DNA from 4 places in the Paenibacillus sp. J31P190 genome. Region 1 is predicted to be linked to each of the others. Evidence: riboswitches for the same ligand, from Rfam matches in the RefSeq annotation. Region 1 holds a riboswitch; each other region holds the start of a gene.
The links. A riboswitch is a leader RNA that binds a small molecule or an ion and turns the genes downstream of it on or off. The one in region 1 is predicted to bind cyclic di-GMP.
Positions count from the first base shown of each region.

Region 2: linked by a shared signal. The riboswitch ahead of AC58U0_RS27750 (S-layer homology domain-containing protein) and the one ahead of AC58U0_RS31535 (transglutaminase domain-containing protein) in region 1 are both predicted to bind cyclic di-GMP.
Region 3: linked by a shared signal. The riboswitch ahead of AC58U0_RS28780 (putative bifunctional diguanylate cyclase/phosphodiesterase) and the one ahead of AC58U0_RS31535 (transglutaminase domain-containing protein) in region 1 are both predicted to bind cyclic di-GMP.
Region 4: linked by a shared signal. The riboswitch ahead of AC58U0_RS11225 (response regulator) and the one ahead of AC58U0_RS31535 (transglutaminase domain-containing protein) in region 1 are both predicted to bind cyclic di-GMP.

Region 1 is NZ_JCAUAS010000028.1:33,117-36,275, reverse strand. Features, by position in the region: gene AC58U0_RS31540 (response regulator) at 1-1,141, shown strand, start outside; cyclic di-GMP riboswitch class I at 1,188-1,271, shown strand; gene AC58U0_RS31535 (transglutaminase domain-containing protein) at 1,326-2,165, shown strand; gene srtB (class B sortase) at 2,190-2,999, opposite strand; gene AC58U0_RS31525 (SdrD B-like domain-containing protein) at 3,087-3,159, opposite strand, start outside.
Region 2 is NZ_JCAUAS010000020.1:104,823-107,981, reverse strand. Features, by position in the region: gene AC58U0_RS27760 (Tle-like phospholipase domain-containing protein) at 119-637, shown strand; gene AC58U0_RS27755 (hypothetical protein) at 686-1,228, shown strand; cyclic di-GMP riboswitch class I at 1,500-1,594, shown strand; cyclic di-GMP riboswitch class I at 1,715-1,809, shown strand; gene AC58U0_RS27750 (S-layer homology domain-containing protein) at 1,827-3,159, shown strand, end outside.
Region 3 is NZ_JCAUAS010000022.1:44,098-47,256, forward strand. Features, by position in the region: gene AC58U0_RS28780 (putative bifunctional diguanylate cyclase/phosphodiesterase) at 194-1,732, opposite strand; cyclic di-GMP riboswitch class I at 1,817-1,905, opposite strand; gene ilvA (threonine ammonia-lyase IlvA) at 1,968-3,159, opposite strand, start outside.
Region 4 is NZ_JCAUAS010000004.1:361,652-364,810, forward strand. Features, by position in the region: gene AC58U0_RS11215 (winged helix-turn-helix transcriptional regulator) at 7-345, shown strand; gene AC58U0_RS11220 (HD-GYP domain-containing protein) at 663-1,577, opposite strand; gene AC58U0_RS11225 (response regulator) at 1,688-2,050, opposite strand; cyclic di-GMP riboswitch class I at 2,180-2,268, opposite strand; gene AC58U0_RS11230 (hypothetical protein) at 2,602-2,949, shown strand.

The sequences.
Region 1 (3,159 bases):
GAGAGTTTTATTGGTTGATGACGAACCTTTAGCATTAAGAAGTATGGAGAAACTGCTAGACAATCATAAAGATATTGAGGTTGTTGCCGCTCTAGTGGATCCCAGAGAAGCATTGATCATGGCCCAGCAAGAGCAAGTGAATGCTATTTTCCTGGACTTAGAAATGCCAGAGATTGGTGGCATGGAGCTAGCTGAACAGTTATATACACTGCTGCCTGACGTGCGGATCGTATTTGTGACCGCGTTTCACCAGTATGCCGTGGAGGCCTTTGAACTGAATGCGCTGGACTATCTGCTAAAACCTGTATTTGCTGGCCGTTTGAACAAAACGCTAGACAGACTCCGCAAAGCAGCTGTCCCAAGGCATCCCCATAAGATAATAATGAATGCTGTGCAGATCTGCTGCTTCCAATCCCTTCACTGGATCAATGGAGAGGAAGGAATACGTTCCTTCTCATGGCGGACAAGCAAGACACAAGAATTGTTTACATTCCTGCTTCATCAACGTCGAGGACCGGTCGTTCGCAAGGATTTTCTCATGGAACTGCTATGGCCTGACCTGGACCCGAACCGCGCTGCTGTGCTGCTTCATACGACCGTATATCAAATTCGAAAGATGCTTAAAGATCAAGGACTAACTATTCAAGTAGTCTACGAAAAAGAAGGTTACCGTTTAGAGCTCGACAATATTCTTGTGGATGTTGATGGATGGGAACGAGAGCTTCAACAAGCGCCTGAGATGAATTTGTCTACTGTGGGTACCTACACGAATTTGCTTGCTATTTACAAAGGAGACTATTTGGCTGAATCGGAGTTTCAATGGGCGGAAGCCGAGCGTGAACGCTTGCGACTTATTAGGTGGCAGTATCTTCAACGATTTGCAAATTTCTGCCTGGAGCAAGGGCTTTTAACGGAAGCAGGGGACTTGTTTCAGCAGATGAAAGATCATTCCCCACTCATTGAAGATGGCTATTTTGGGCTCATGCGAGTGTATCTTAAGCTTAGCAATTTCGCTGAAATTAAACAGCAGTATGAGATACTGCGGAATCGTCTTGAGGAGGAGCTTGCTATATCTCCGAGCTCGTCTATCACACAATGGTTTAACGAAACTTTCCGGCTATTAACCAATAATATAAATTGACTTTAATAGTAGATATGATATGATACCCGTATATATTCTAGTAACTTTTTGAAAAAGGCAAACCTGTCGAAAGGCAGGGACGCAAAGCCACGAGTCTAAAGCATTTTGCTATGATCGTCGGGCCGCCAGGAGGTAGCATAAGCATTCTATCCTCTTTTGGCTCCATTACAAAGGAGGTTTTTTTGTGTATTCAAAATTTAAAATGGCTATCGCCCTGTTGACCATGGTCCTGTTTCTTGTAACAACAAATGTAAATGTTGAAACGGCATATGCTAGTTCCTCTAATCTACAAGCTGGTAATTTGACAGAGTTAGAAGAAAAGCTCCAAAGTGAGCTCGCCAAAAAGCCGGAATCCATTATCATTACCTATACATCCAGGGAGTCGAAAGACTCGGCTAGTTACATTCAAGGTATTAAGAATGCTATATCTCATGCGCAATCAAGTTTAGAAGAGGAATTGTTTTGGAACATGAAGAGCCTTTCATACAAAATGAAGGGGAGTATTGGCAACATCACGATTACATTAAAGCCCGAATACCTTACGACCATTGAACAGGATAATTTCGTAAATAAGGAAATCGATCGTATTCTGGGTGAAATCCTGACAACCGGGATGACCGCATTTGAAAAGGAAGCGGCGATTCACGATTATGTGGTTTCGCATACCTCTTATGAGGATTTAGATGAAATCGGACATACAGCCTATTCGGCACTGTACAACAAAAAGGCCGTATGCCAAGGCTACGCTATCTTAACGAATTTGCTTCTCAAAAAAGCAGGCATTGACAGTAAACTAGTAGTAGGGTATTTAAATGACGATCCTGTACAGTCACACATGTGGAATGTAGTGAACATTGAGGATAACTGGTATATGCTGGATACCGTTTTTGATGATCCTACGCCCGATAAACCAGGGGTTCAGTCAACGGACTACTTCAATATAACAAATGAATCTCTCCTAGGCTTGGGTCATACATGGGTGGAAAGTGACTATCCAGTCGCAGATAAGCTTTATATAAAATAAGTAAAAGGGACCTGTCCAGGGTCCCTATTTTTTCATGGCATGGATAACTAAACGGGTGTCATCTGTTTCATTACTGCATGTCACCAGTGTGAGAATTTCATCTTCTTTTCGCGGAATGACAGTAGTCTGATACAATGATTTTTTACGATATTGGTCTAAAGCTTGAAGAAATGCTTGATCGTTGTCATAGGAGAGATCGACCGTATCTTTACTGGCATCAATGGTGTAAACCGAAAAGATTTCCCAGGCTGTTTTCCTTTCGGGTGTTTCTAAAAGAATGTCGCGGTGTTCCAAATAAAAATCTTTGTTTTTATAATTTTGAAGGCTTCCAAACATAGAACCATCTAACATATTATGCCCATAAATGATTGTATTTCGCTGTTGTTGGCTGATGTCTACACGGTAGTCCATAAATATACTGCCGTAAATTGATTTTTTGCCTGCTGCGTCTGTATTTAAATAGTAATCATTGTCCTTATGTTGTACGACCGGATAATCGACACTAGTGCCTTCAATGTGAAGCCAGCTAACGACTTCTTTGTTGATGGCAAGCAAACTACTCCAATTTATGCTATCGGGAGGAGCGCTAGCTGCGGGGCTAATGTCTTCTTTCATTTGGTCATATCCAGGATCGGAATTGATTGGCTGAGACAGATAAGTGGTATTGGTTTGGTGAAAGCTTGCAAGTTGACTTTTTAGCCGCTGGGCTTGCTTGCTTTCAACATGCTGCGTATAGAGATCTATGGCTAAAAGGGTAATTCCCCCTACGATGAATAATGAGGCTGCCCAATAGATAATTCGGTATTTTTTTGGCGTGACTGAAAATCTTGTCATCCTTATTTCCCTCCTTCCTACGACTATAGTAGCATGATTGTACATTGATAAAGAAGCAGGGGCAGCATGGCGCCGCCCCTGTTCGTATTACTTGTATTTACGCTGCAGCCAACGTGTTGCTCCGAGTGCGCCTAGTCCAGCAAGAACCATTGCTAGCCCA
Region 2 (3,159 bases), on a different contig from region 1:
GTATAAGGGGACGTTAGGTAATCCGCAGAGTCAGAATGGGTATGCTTATGTGTGGAACAATCCTCTGAGGTATATTGATCCGAGTGGACATATTCCTACTGTGATGGAAGCCGCTGTAATGGCACAAAACATTTATGGTGCTACAGAAGACGACGTTCTAAATAAAACAACAGTTGCTGATAGACTGACAATAATTGACATTCTGACAAATGACGAGGGATTAAAAATAGGTGTATATTCAAGTGTCAAAGCAGATGGAACGACGGAATACTCACTAGTTAACAAAGGCACTAGCACAAGGGGGGATTGGGGCAATAATCTTCAACAACCATTTGGTTATTCAAATGACATGAAAGACTCGATTTCAAATTCCGAGTATTTTGTGGCTAACAATATGAATGCTGAAATAACGATGGTAGGGCATTCAAAAGGGGGAGCTGAGGCGGTTGCAAATGCAGTTGCCAACAATAAAAATGCTATTACATTTAATCCAGCAAAACCAGATTTAAGTGAATATGGTTTAAGTGACCTGGACTATACCGCCAGTGTAACGAATTATGTTGTTACGGGTGAAGTTTTAAACGGACTTTTTGGTGAAGTACCAACTGGGACAACGGCTTATAGTGGCAATAGCTAATCACTCGATGGATTCAGTAATAAGTGCTTTGTTGGAGGATGCTCGTAAATGAAAGTAAAAATATTTTTATTGCTAGGCATTCCATTATTTGTGGCATTTGTATCTGTGGCGTATTTTGCTTTTCCTTGGATTCTCATATTCATAGGAATTCATTCAGAACCAAACCCTCAACGCCCTGAAATCACATACGGAGAGTTTCCATATCGTTTGGAATATGAAATTAACGGAGAGCGAAAGGTTATTCAAGATACGTTAATATGTGAATTTGATGGTTTTGGTGCAGATGAAGGGCGTGGGAAATATCGCAAGTGGAAGAAACGATTGGCTAGCGGGAATGAGAGAATAACATTGCTAGAGGTCAATCAAACACAAGAAATATACTATTCTCCAGGTAGCCCAAACTATTATATGGGTGATTTGGAAAATAGCGAGGAGTATCGGCATGGTTTTCCCGATGCTTTAATTATTGAACGGAATGGTAGATTTACTAGTAATAGATTAATCCGTGCAGATGAATTACTTAATAAGTACCATATTAAATTGATAAGCTGGGACTCTACCCCACCAATCAAAAATACGTTTTCTAAATGATTCGTCCGAATCGCCTTGCGACTAACCCTCGCAAGGTTTTCTTTTTGTCTGCCGCAGTATCGCTAACAACACAAATAACCGCTCAGAGATTATGAGCGGCGGCTAGTCAAATTGCCCCCCCCTATTTTGTGTGAAATTACACACTTTGCAAATGGATTTCCTCTTTTTTGTAGAAATGTGTTGAAATTTGATGTTTTATGGAATAGTATGGAAAATAGTTGGTTCTATACGACTAGTAATAATGAGCGAATATACCCAATAACCAAGCATTAATGAACAAAGGCAAATTTATCGAAAGATAGAGACGCAAAGCCACGGGTCTAAGCCATGAGTCATGCCTCATGGGACGATAGCCGGGTTACCTTTAGGGGCTTGGTTTTTTATTGTCTAAAAAGAAAGGAAGGAAGTGCTTGATTTACATCATTTAGGAAGAGTGCGTTTGAAGAAGAAATTTTAAGCTCCAAATTATCTAATAACCAAGCAATAAACGAACAAAGGCAAACCCATTGAAAAATGGAGACGCAAAGCCACGGGTCTAAGCCATGAGTTATACCTCATGGGATGATAGCCGGGTCGCTCATTGGAGCTTGGTTATTTTTTGATAGATAAATTACTTACAGAAAAAGGAGTAGATGCTGTTTTGTTAAGATTCATGTCATTACGAAAGTTAAGCTTGTCAATTGCTGTTGTTATGGTTGCTACCCTGTTTATGCCGCTTATATCCTATGCTGCACAAACCATCTGGTTTACTTACAACCCGACTACAGGGAAATTAAGCGGTCAGGTGTATATTCATGATCCTAATAAGGTCTCGATTCAAGTTACTAGCCCTCAAGGAGTTACTAATGTAACCTATAGTACATACGGAACTGTTGTAGATACCACCTATGACGATAACAATGTTTTGTTGAAAGTGGTTAAGTATGATTTGAACTTAAATCCTAATAAAGCGCCTAGCCAAATCGTTATGAATGTATGTAACCAAACTACAGAGCTTAGTAAAAGTGTTTGGAGCGATTCAACGGTTTCCTATTATAGCCCAGACCGTTTTACAAGCGGAGCTTACAGATCGCCGGGGCACCAATACTTCTCAGAAATTCCTGCTGGATCCTACATGCCGAGCGGAGCTAAATTAGTATCTTTTACTCCTCTATTAGATGGGGATAACAGAGTCGAATTATATATGCCTTATGATAATAGTGTTTGGAATAGTAACATTGTCACGCAAATCGATAAGTCACAATTCACAATCTCTGATCTTGCATTAAAAGATACTACGACCAACGAATCTGTGAGTATAGGTAGTTTGAAATACGTAGGTAACTATTACTTTTATTTTGAAACTACAAGTAATCTGATTAAGAACCACAACTATGAGCTTAATCTTTCGAACACAAGTGGAGGCAATGAATTTCTGCTACCGGCTAGTGGGAACTATCTGGCTAAGTTATATCTAAGAAATGGCGATCTATTTCTTGGTAGTAGTGTTATGAATTTTTACCCGATCAATCTTGGAAACGGAACTCCAGGGGGTACCCCGAGTTATCATGGTACTGGATCGCCATACGGCACAATGGATAACTGTTCTGATCCAATAACGATTCCAGACAACGGGGATTCTGGTCCTGATCCTGGAGATAACAGTGAAGGTGGAAACGATACATCTCCAGTCGGGGGAAATACAGGACCTATAACTCCTGCACCGGGTACGGGGATAACAGATGGTAAAGATGGCGTAAAGCTTGATAAAGGAGCAGCGACCGTAACTAAAGATACCAATTCAGAAGGCAAACAGGTAACGAAAGTCGTTCTTGATGCCGACAAATTAGGAAAAGCCTTGGGTCTTCTCAAAGACAAGGACAAGGGTGCACAAACAGTAAGCCTAGAAATCGAAGGATCGGATCCGATATCTCAGGTTCAATTGCCAGTAG
Region 3 (3,159 bases), on a different contig from region 1:
ATTAGTTAAATTATGTAAGACTGGCTATAAGCATGAGTGTATCATTTTGAAACCCAAGATAAAAGCGATACACCAGCAAAATAACATAATTCGTTATGTCATACAAGTTGACATGACCTTTTTGTAAGTCCCTACAATATAGGTTCCAAGCCCCAATTATTTATTATACTACCACTGGTTAATAAAATCTAGATTACCCTTTGTTAATTTTATCGTTCATAAGTCTCATGAATTGTTCGGGTCCTAACGGGCTGCTGAACAGCATTCCTTGCACTTCCGTACACTGCAAAAGTCTCAAGTGCTCCAGCTGTTCTTCTGTTTCGACACCCTTTGCAATTAAATTTAGACCTAGACGGTGAGCCATGCGAATTATGGCAGCAGCCAACAGCTGATTCTCATCGTCGTCTACTAAATCCCGAATCAATGTGCTATCCAATTTTACGCTATCGAGCGGCATACCTTCGAGCCCACTTCGTGTAAATAGACCTGTACACAAGTCATCCATCACGATACGCACTCCGAATTTCTTCAGGATAATCAATTTCTCGCTAGCCTCTTGTACATTGGAAGATGTGATACTTTCCGTAAGGTCTAGCTCCACCAACATCGGATCGATACCTGTTTCTTTCAAAACAACGGCAATTTCTTCAATAAAATGCTCATCTTTAAACTGCGAAGCCGTTACTGCTAGAGTCATTCTCAGCGGTGTGTAGCCCTCGTCCTGCCAGATTCTCATCTGTCTGCACGCCGTTCGTACAGCCCATTTTCCGATAGGTATCATGAAACCCATTTCCTCGGCCGCTTTCTTCCAATCCATACTAGTTGCGAGGAGGTTGTCTCCCTTACTCCAATGAATGATCGCTTCCATTCCGATTAATTTCCGGTTTGTTATTTCATATTGAGGCTGATATAGGATTTCAAACTGATTGTTGTCTATGGCCAATCGGAGCTCTTTCTCCATGTGAGCTTTGCTCTTCACCATGGCATCGATGTCAGAGGCATAGAATTGGAACTGGTTATGCCCCCGATTCTTGGCCGCGTACATCGCTTCATCTGCATACGCCATGAGCTGATCAGGCAGCTTACCGTCTAACGGATACAACGCTATCCCTATACTAGCAGTTATGGTTACTGGCATTCCATCTAGGATAAAAGGCTCTTCCAGAGCCATTTGAATTCGGGAAGCTACAACTCTTGCATCTTCAGGCTTTGCAAAAGATTCTAGTAATATAGTAAACTCGTCGCCACCTTGGCGGTACACCGTATCCGATCCACGCAGGCAGCCCAGCAACCGTTCTGCTGCAAGGCGAATTAAACGGTCACCGTAGGCATGACCTAATGAATCGTTGACATCCTTGAATCTGTCCATGTCCAAGAACATAACAGCCGCCAGTTGTTCATTACGCTGCGCATGCAGGAGCGCCCGCTCCAACCGGTCATTAAACAATCGGCGATTGGGTAATCCCGTTAAAGTATCATGATAGGCCAGAAAGGCTAATTGTTTACTCTTTTCTTCCTGCTCTCTACTAGTAAGAAGCAGTTGCCCTACACTCTTCGCAAAAAATAGACAGATTAGTGTTTGAACAAGCACACTAATGTAAACGTAAGGCGAAAAGGAGAAAGAAGAAGCAGCAAGTAGATTAATGGTCAACAAAAAGAAGCCCAGTACGCCCAAATAGACCAACGTTTGCGCTTTCATATGCTGTATCCACTTAGAAAGTATGCCTCTCATTCTTGAACCTCCTTATTTGATAAAAAAAAGGCTATTCCGAATCGGAATAGCCGTAGGTGTACCTGTCTAGGTAAACTGCAACCTGTCGGCAGCCCAGCCATCATTGTTGCGAGGGCAACCTTAGATCTGCAGCTTTGCGTCCTTACCTTTCGATAAGTTTGCCTTTTACGATATTAAGGGAATAAATGGGACTAATTAACTATATCATATTCATTCCACATTTGGCTATTTTTCCTCAAATAAGCAAGTTAAATAGCTTGGGGTCCTTATTTATTTCTATATAGCCATAATCCTTCTGAGATAGGCGCTCAATAAGACCTTCATAATCATCTTTATTTTTGAGCTCAATGCCGACCAGTGCTGGAGCATCGTCCCTATTATTTTTTTTCGTATACTCAAATCTTGTAATATCGTCTGTGGGTCCTAAGACTTCTTCCAGAAATTCGCGCAAGGCCCCAGCACGCTGCGGGAAATTAAGGATAAAGTAGTGCTTCAAGCCTTCATACACGAGCGATCTTTCTTTAATCTGCTGCATACGGTCAATGTCATTGTTGCCGCCGCTGATGATACAAACCACATTCTTACCGCGAATCTGTTCCCGATAGGCATCGAGTGCTGCAACCGGGAGTGCGCCAGCCGGCTCAATAACAATCGCGTTATTGTTGTAAAGCTCCAGAATGGTTGTACATTCCTTGCCGGAAGGAACAATTACGATATCCTCCAGCTTATCTTTACAAATCTCAAAGGTAAGCTCGCCCACCCTTTTCACAGCTGCACCGTCTACAAACTTCTCGATCGTGGATAAAGTCACGACCTTCCCCTGCTTGAGCGCTTCCGTCATGCTTGCCGCGCCCTCCGGCTCAACACCGATGATGCGCGTTCGAGGAGAAACACTATCCACATAAGTCGCAACTCCCGCTGCCAAGCCGCCTCCGCCAATCGTCGCGAAGATAAAGTCAGGAGATTCGGGCATTTGATTCATAATCTCGAGGCCAACTGTGCCTTGCCCAGCAATTGTACGGACATCATCAAAAGGGTGTATGAACACTTTATTCTCTTGAGCACAATACGCTTTGGCATGGTTAGAGGAGTCATCGAATGAATCACCCGTGAGAATAACTTCAACAAAAGATCCGCCAAATAACTTAACTTGGGAAATCTTTTGTCTAGGCGTTGTCGTCGGCATGAAGATTTTGCCTTCAATACCGAGCTGCTTACAGGAATAAGCCACACCTTGCGCATGATTGCCAGCGCTCGCACACACGACACCCGCTTCTCGTTCCTCCGGTGTTAAGCTTTGAATCACATTATACGCTCCACGAATTTTGAAAGAACGGACAATTTGCATATCTTCACGTTTAAGATAAACGTTGCATTCATACAAGTTAGAGAGCAGCTCATTGCGTTGCAACGGCGAAGGTTCGATC
Region 4 (3,159 bases), on a different contig from region 1:
ATTTATATGAATGCTATTGAACCGATCGTACTGAGCAAAGGAACACCAGGCGTGCCTTGTCCCATTGCCAAAACACTTGACGTGATTGGGACTAAATGGACCTTTTTAATCATTCGGGACCTTCTTATCGAAGGTACACTGCGATTCAGCGACTTGTTGAAATCAATGGATGGCATTAGTCCAAAAACGCTCTCGCTCCGTCTTAAGGTACTAGAGGAACACGGGGTATTGGAAAGGAAAGTGTTTCCCGAAGTTCCCCCTCGTGTTGAATATACGTTAACGGAAAAAGGAAAGAGATTGGAACGTATTTTTGTTGAATTAAAGAGATTTGGATTAAATTTATAAAAGATACTGTCTCAAATGTAAATGAATTCAGTTAGGAGCACAGAAAACAAAAAAATGAGAAGGCAAGGTTATGCCTTCTCATTTTTTTGTTTTCTTCGACTCCAAAGGAAAGTCACCCGAACTTTATTTAGCGGAACGTTAGTGCGTTATTTGATCAAAATGAATGATCCGGAGGCAAAAAACAGCGAAATAACGCATCGACGTTCCTCTTCCTCATGATTTCTGGGGGTTTTCGTCCAAATAGCACATCGACGTTCCCCCTCAGCAAATTCTGGTTTTCATATTGAAACAGCCCATTTTTTAGGATTGCACCAATCTTATTTTTCCCTATTTAATATCCCTATAAAGAGATCAGCTATATGTGAATCGAAATGTAAACCTCTATTTTTGCTTATTTCGTTAATAGCTAATTCTTTATTCAGAGGTTCCCTATAAACACGTGTAGATGTCATGGCATCATAAGAATCTGCAATAGCCATGATGCGAGCGTATAAAGGGATTTCTTCGCCTTTTAAACCTTGTGGGTACCCTGTTCCATCATATTTTTCATGATGATATAGAACAATATCCAATATTCCGTTTTTGTTGAATTCAGTTATATGTTTAATTGTTTCATAGCCGATGACCGGGTGTTTTTGAATAACTTTGAAATCCTCATCCGATAATCGTCCTGTATTTGAAAGTATATATTCGGGTACACCGATTTTACCTATATCATGAAGTAATCCGCCAACATAAATGGCATCACATTGCTCGCTTGAAAGTTTCATCTCTTTAGCGATTTTTAAAGCATAACTAGCTACTTTCTCAGAATGTCTCGCTGTGTATGTATCTCTGGAATCTAAGGATTTCGTTAGAGCTGAGATCAAGTCAAAAGTGACTTTTCTCTTGTTCTGATAATTATTTTCCATCCTTGCCGCAATAAGGGTCATGATCACATACACACACCAGAGAGAAATGAAAGAATCCATCGGAGGGAATTGTTTGAATTCTACATAGGACCTCAACAAAACTACCATAGTACAAAGAATGATTAGAAAGACCAGCGGTTTTTTCGAAAATCCGATGCCCAAGAATATAACAGATAGAAGATAGAAAGCATATATATCAAACTCTGGAAAAATAAATACATGTAAAACCGTCATCATTAGTAGAGTTAGAATGAATCCGTATCGAAATACATAATCACGGCTAAAATATGTGATTACTCTTTCTTTAGATCGTAAATGCATGGGAAATTCCGCCTAACTGTTTCAGTTTTGTGATTTGCTAAGGTTTTTTTCTAATGCGTGGGTCTGAAAAGTGGATTGGAGAGGCATTAGGTGGAGAGCTCTGTGGGCATTCACGTATTCAGTACCTTTTTTACAGCTTCTGCTACCCTCTCTTTATCAAAAGGCTTCACAATAAAATCTCTTGCGCCAAGGGTAATGGCTTCAATAACAAAGGATTGTTGCCCCATTGCCGATACCATTATTATCTTTGAATCGTTGTTGTAACTTTTTATTTCCTTTAATGCAGTAATTCCATCCATCTCGGGCATTGTTATATCCAACGTAATCATGTCAGGTGAATGCTGTAAAAAAAGAGAGATTGCCTCAAGTCCATTCGAGGCTTCGGCTACAATTTCATGCCCTAATTCTAAGAGGATGTTCTTAATCATCAATCGCATAAAGATAGAATCATCTACAACCATTAGTCTCGCCATTTTAATTATCACCTTTCAGGGGGACTTTCTACCTAGCTTTTTACTGTAATAGATGGCTGCCATAATTCGTTACATAAGGAAAACTCCCCTTATTAGAAGAATAAGGGGAGTTGTAGATATGTCCCTTCCTTCGGTAACTGGCAAGCATAGCGAAGTATTTCGCCTTAGCTCCTTTAGCTTTGCGTCACTAATTTTCATTAGCTTTGCTCTTATCGTATAGCAGAAGAATTACTATTCATTTGTTAAATTATAGCACTCTTTTTAGTAGGAATAAAGTACTAGTATTAAAGGTGATCTTTAAGCAGCCCTTGATTGTGTTAACCAAGTTAGATTTATGCTGCCCGAGATTTTTTAACGTGTATTCGTCACTAATATCAAGCAAAATTTGTAAGACATTCGGGAAATTGGATCATTTAGATGTGATGTAGGTAAATTATGCCCGATTTCAGTGAGAAAGACGAACGATTCTCTTGATTAATTCTGAAATCCTATGTATTATTAAGTTAGATTTACATGCATAAGGATTGATAATTGATCTTGAAGGTGATTCCATGCCACAACTAGATTCTAATGAATACAAGAAGAAGCTGTGTCACCTCTATAACGAAATCTCCAAAGAGTTGTTCGGGTTTGGCACAACACTGCTGAAGGTTTCCATTGATCAGAACATTATTACTTTTCATGCCAAGCATCGCCGTTCTCCGCGTTCAACCGCATTGGAAGGCGAGGCGCCAACGCTCAAACACGAAGTCGATTTTTATATGTCCTCTATATACAAGAAGAGAATCCGGGACAGGCTGGAGCAAGAACTTGGCTTATCCATGGATGCGGTATTAAGGGACTATGATCCGCCGACGCAATGGGCAATAACGAACATTATTCTTAAACAAACCGAATAGTTTTGTCGGGCGGTGTTCTCTTTTGATTTATCTTAAGAGGAAACCACATGTATACCAATGGATGTCACTTTACATTGTTTACAATGAAAAGTGCTCTTGATTAGAAGCTTCTTTCTATCAAGGGTACTTTTCTTTTTTTTTGTATAGCTGGATTTAAGGCAAAACGCGCATATTTCTGGGGTCACGAAGAATACTAGTGAAAATTTAACA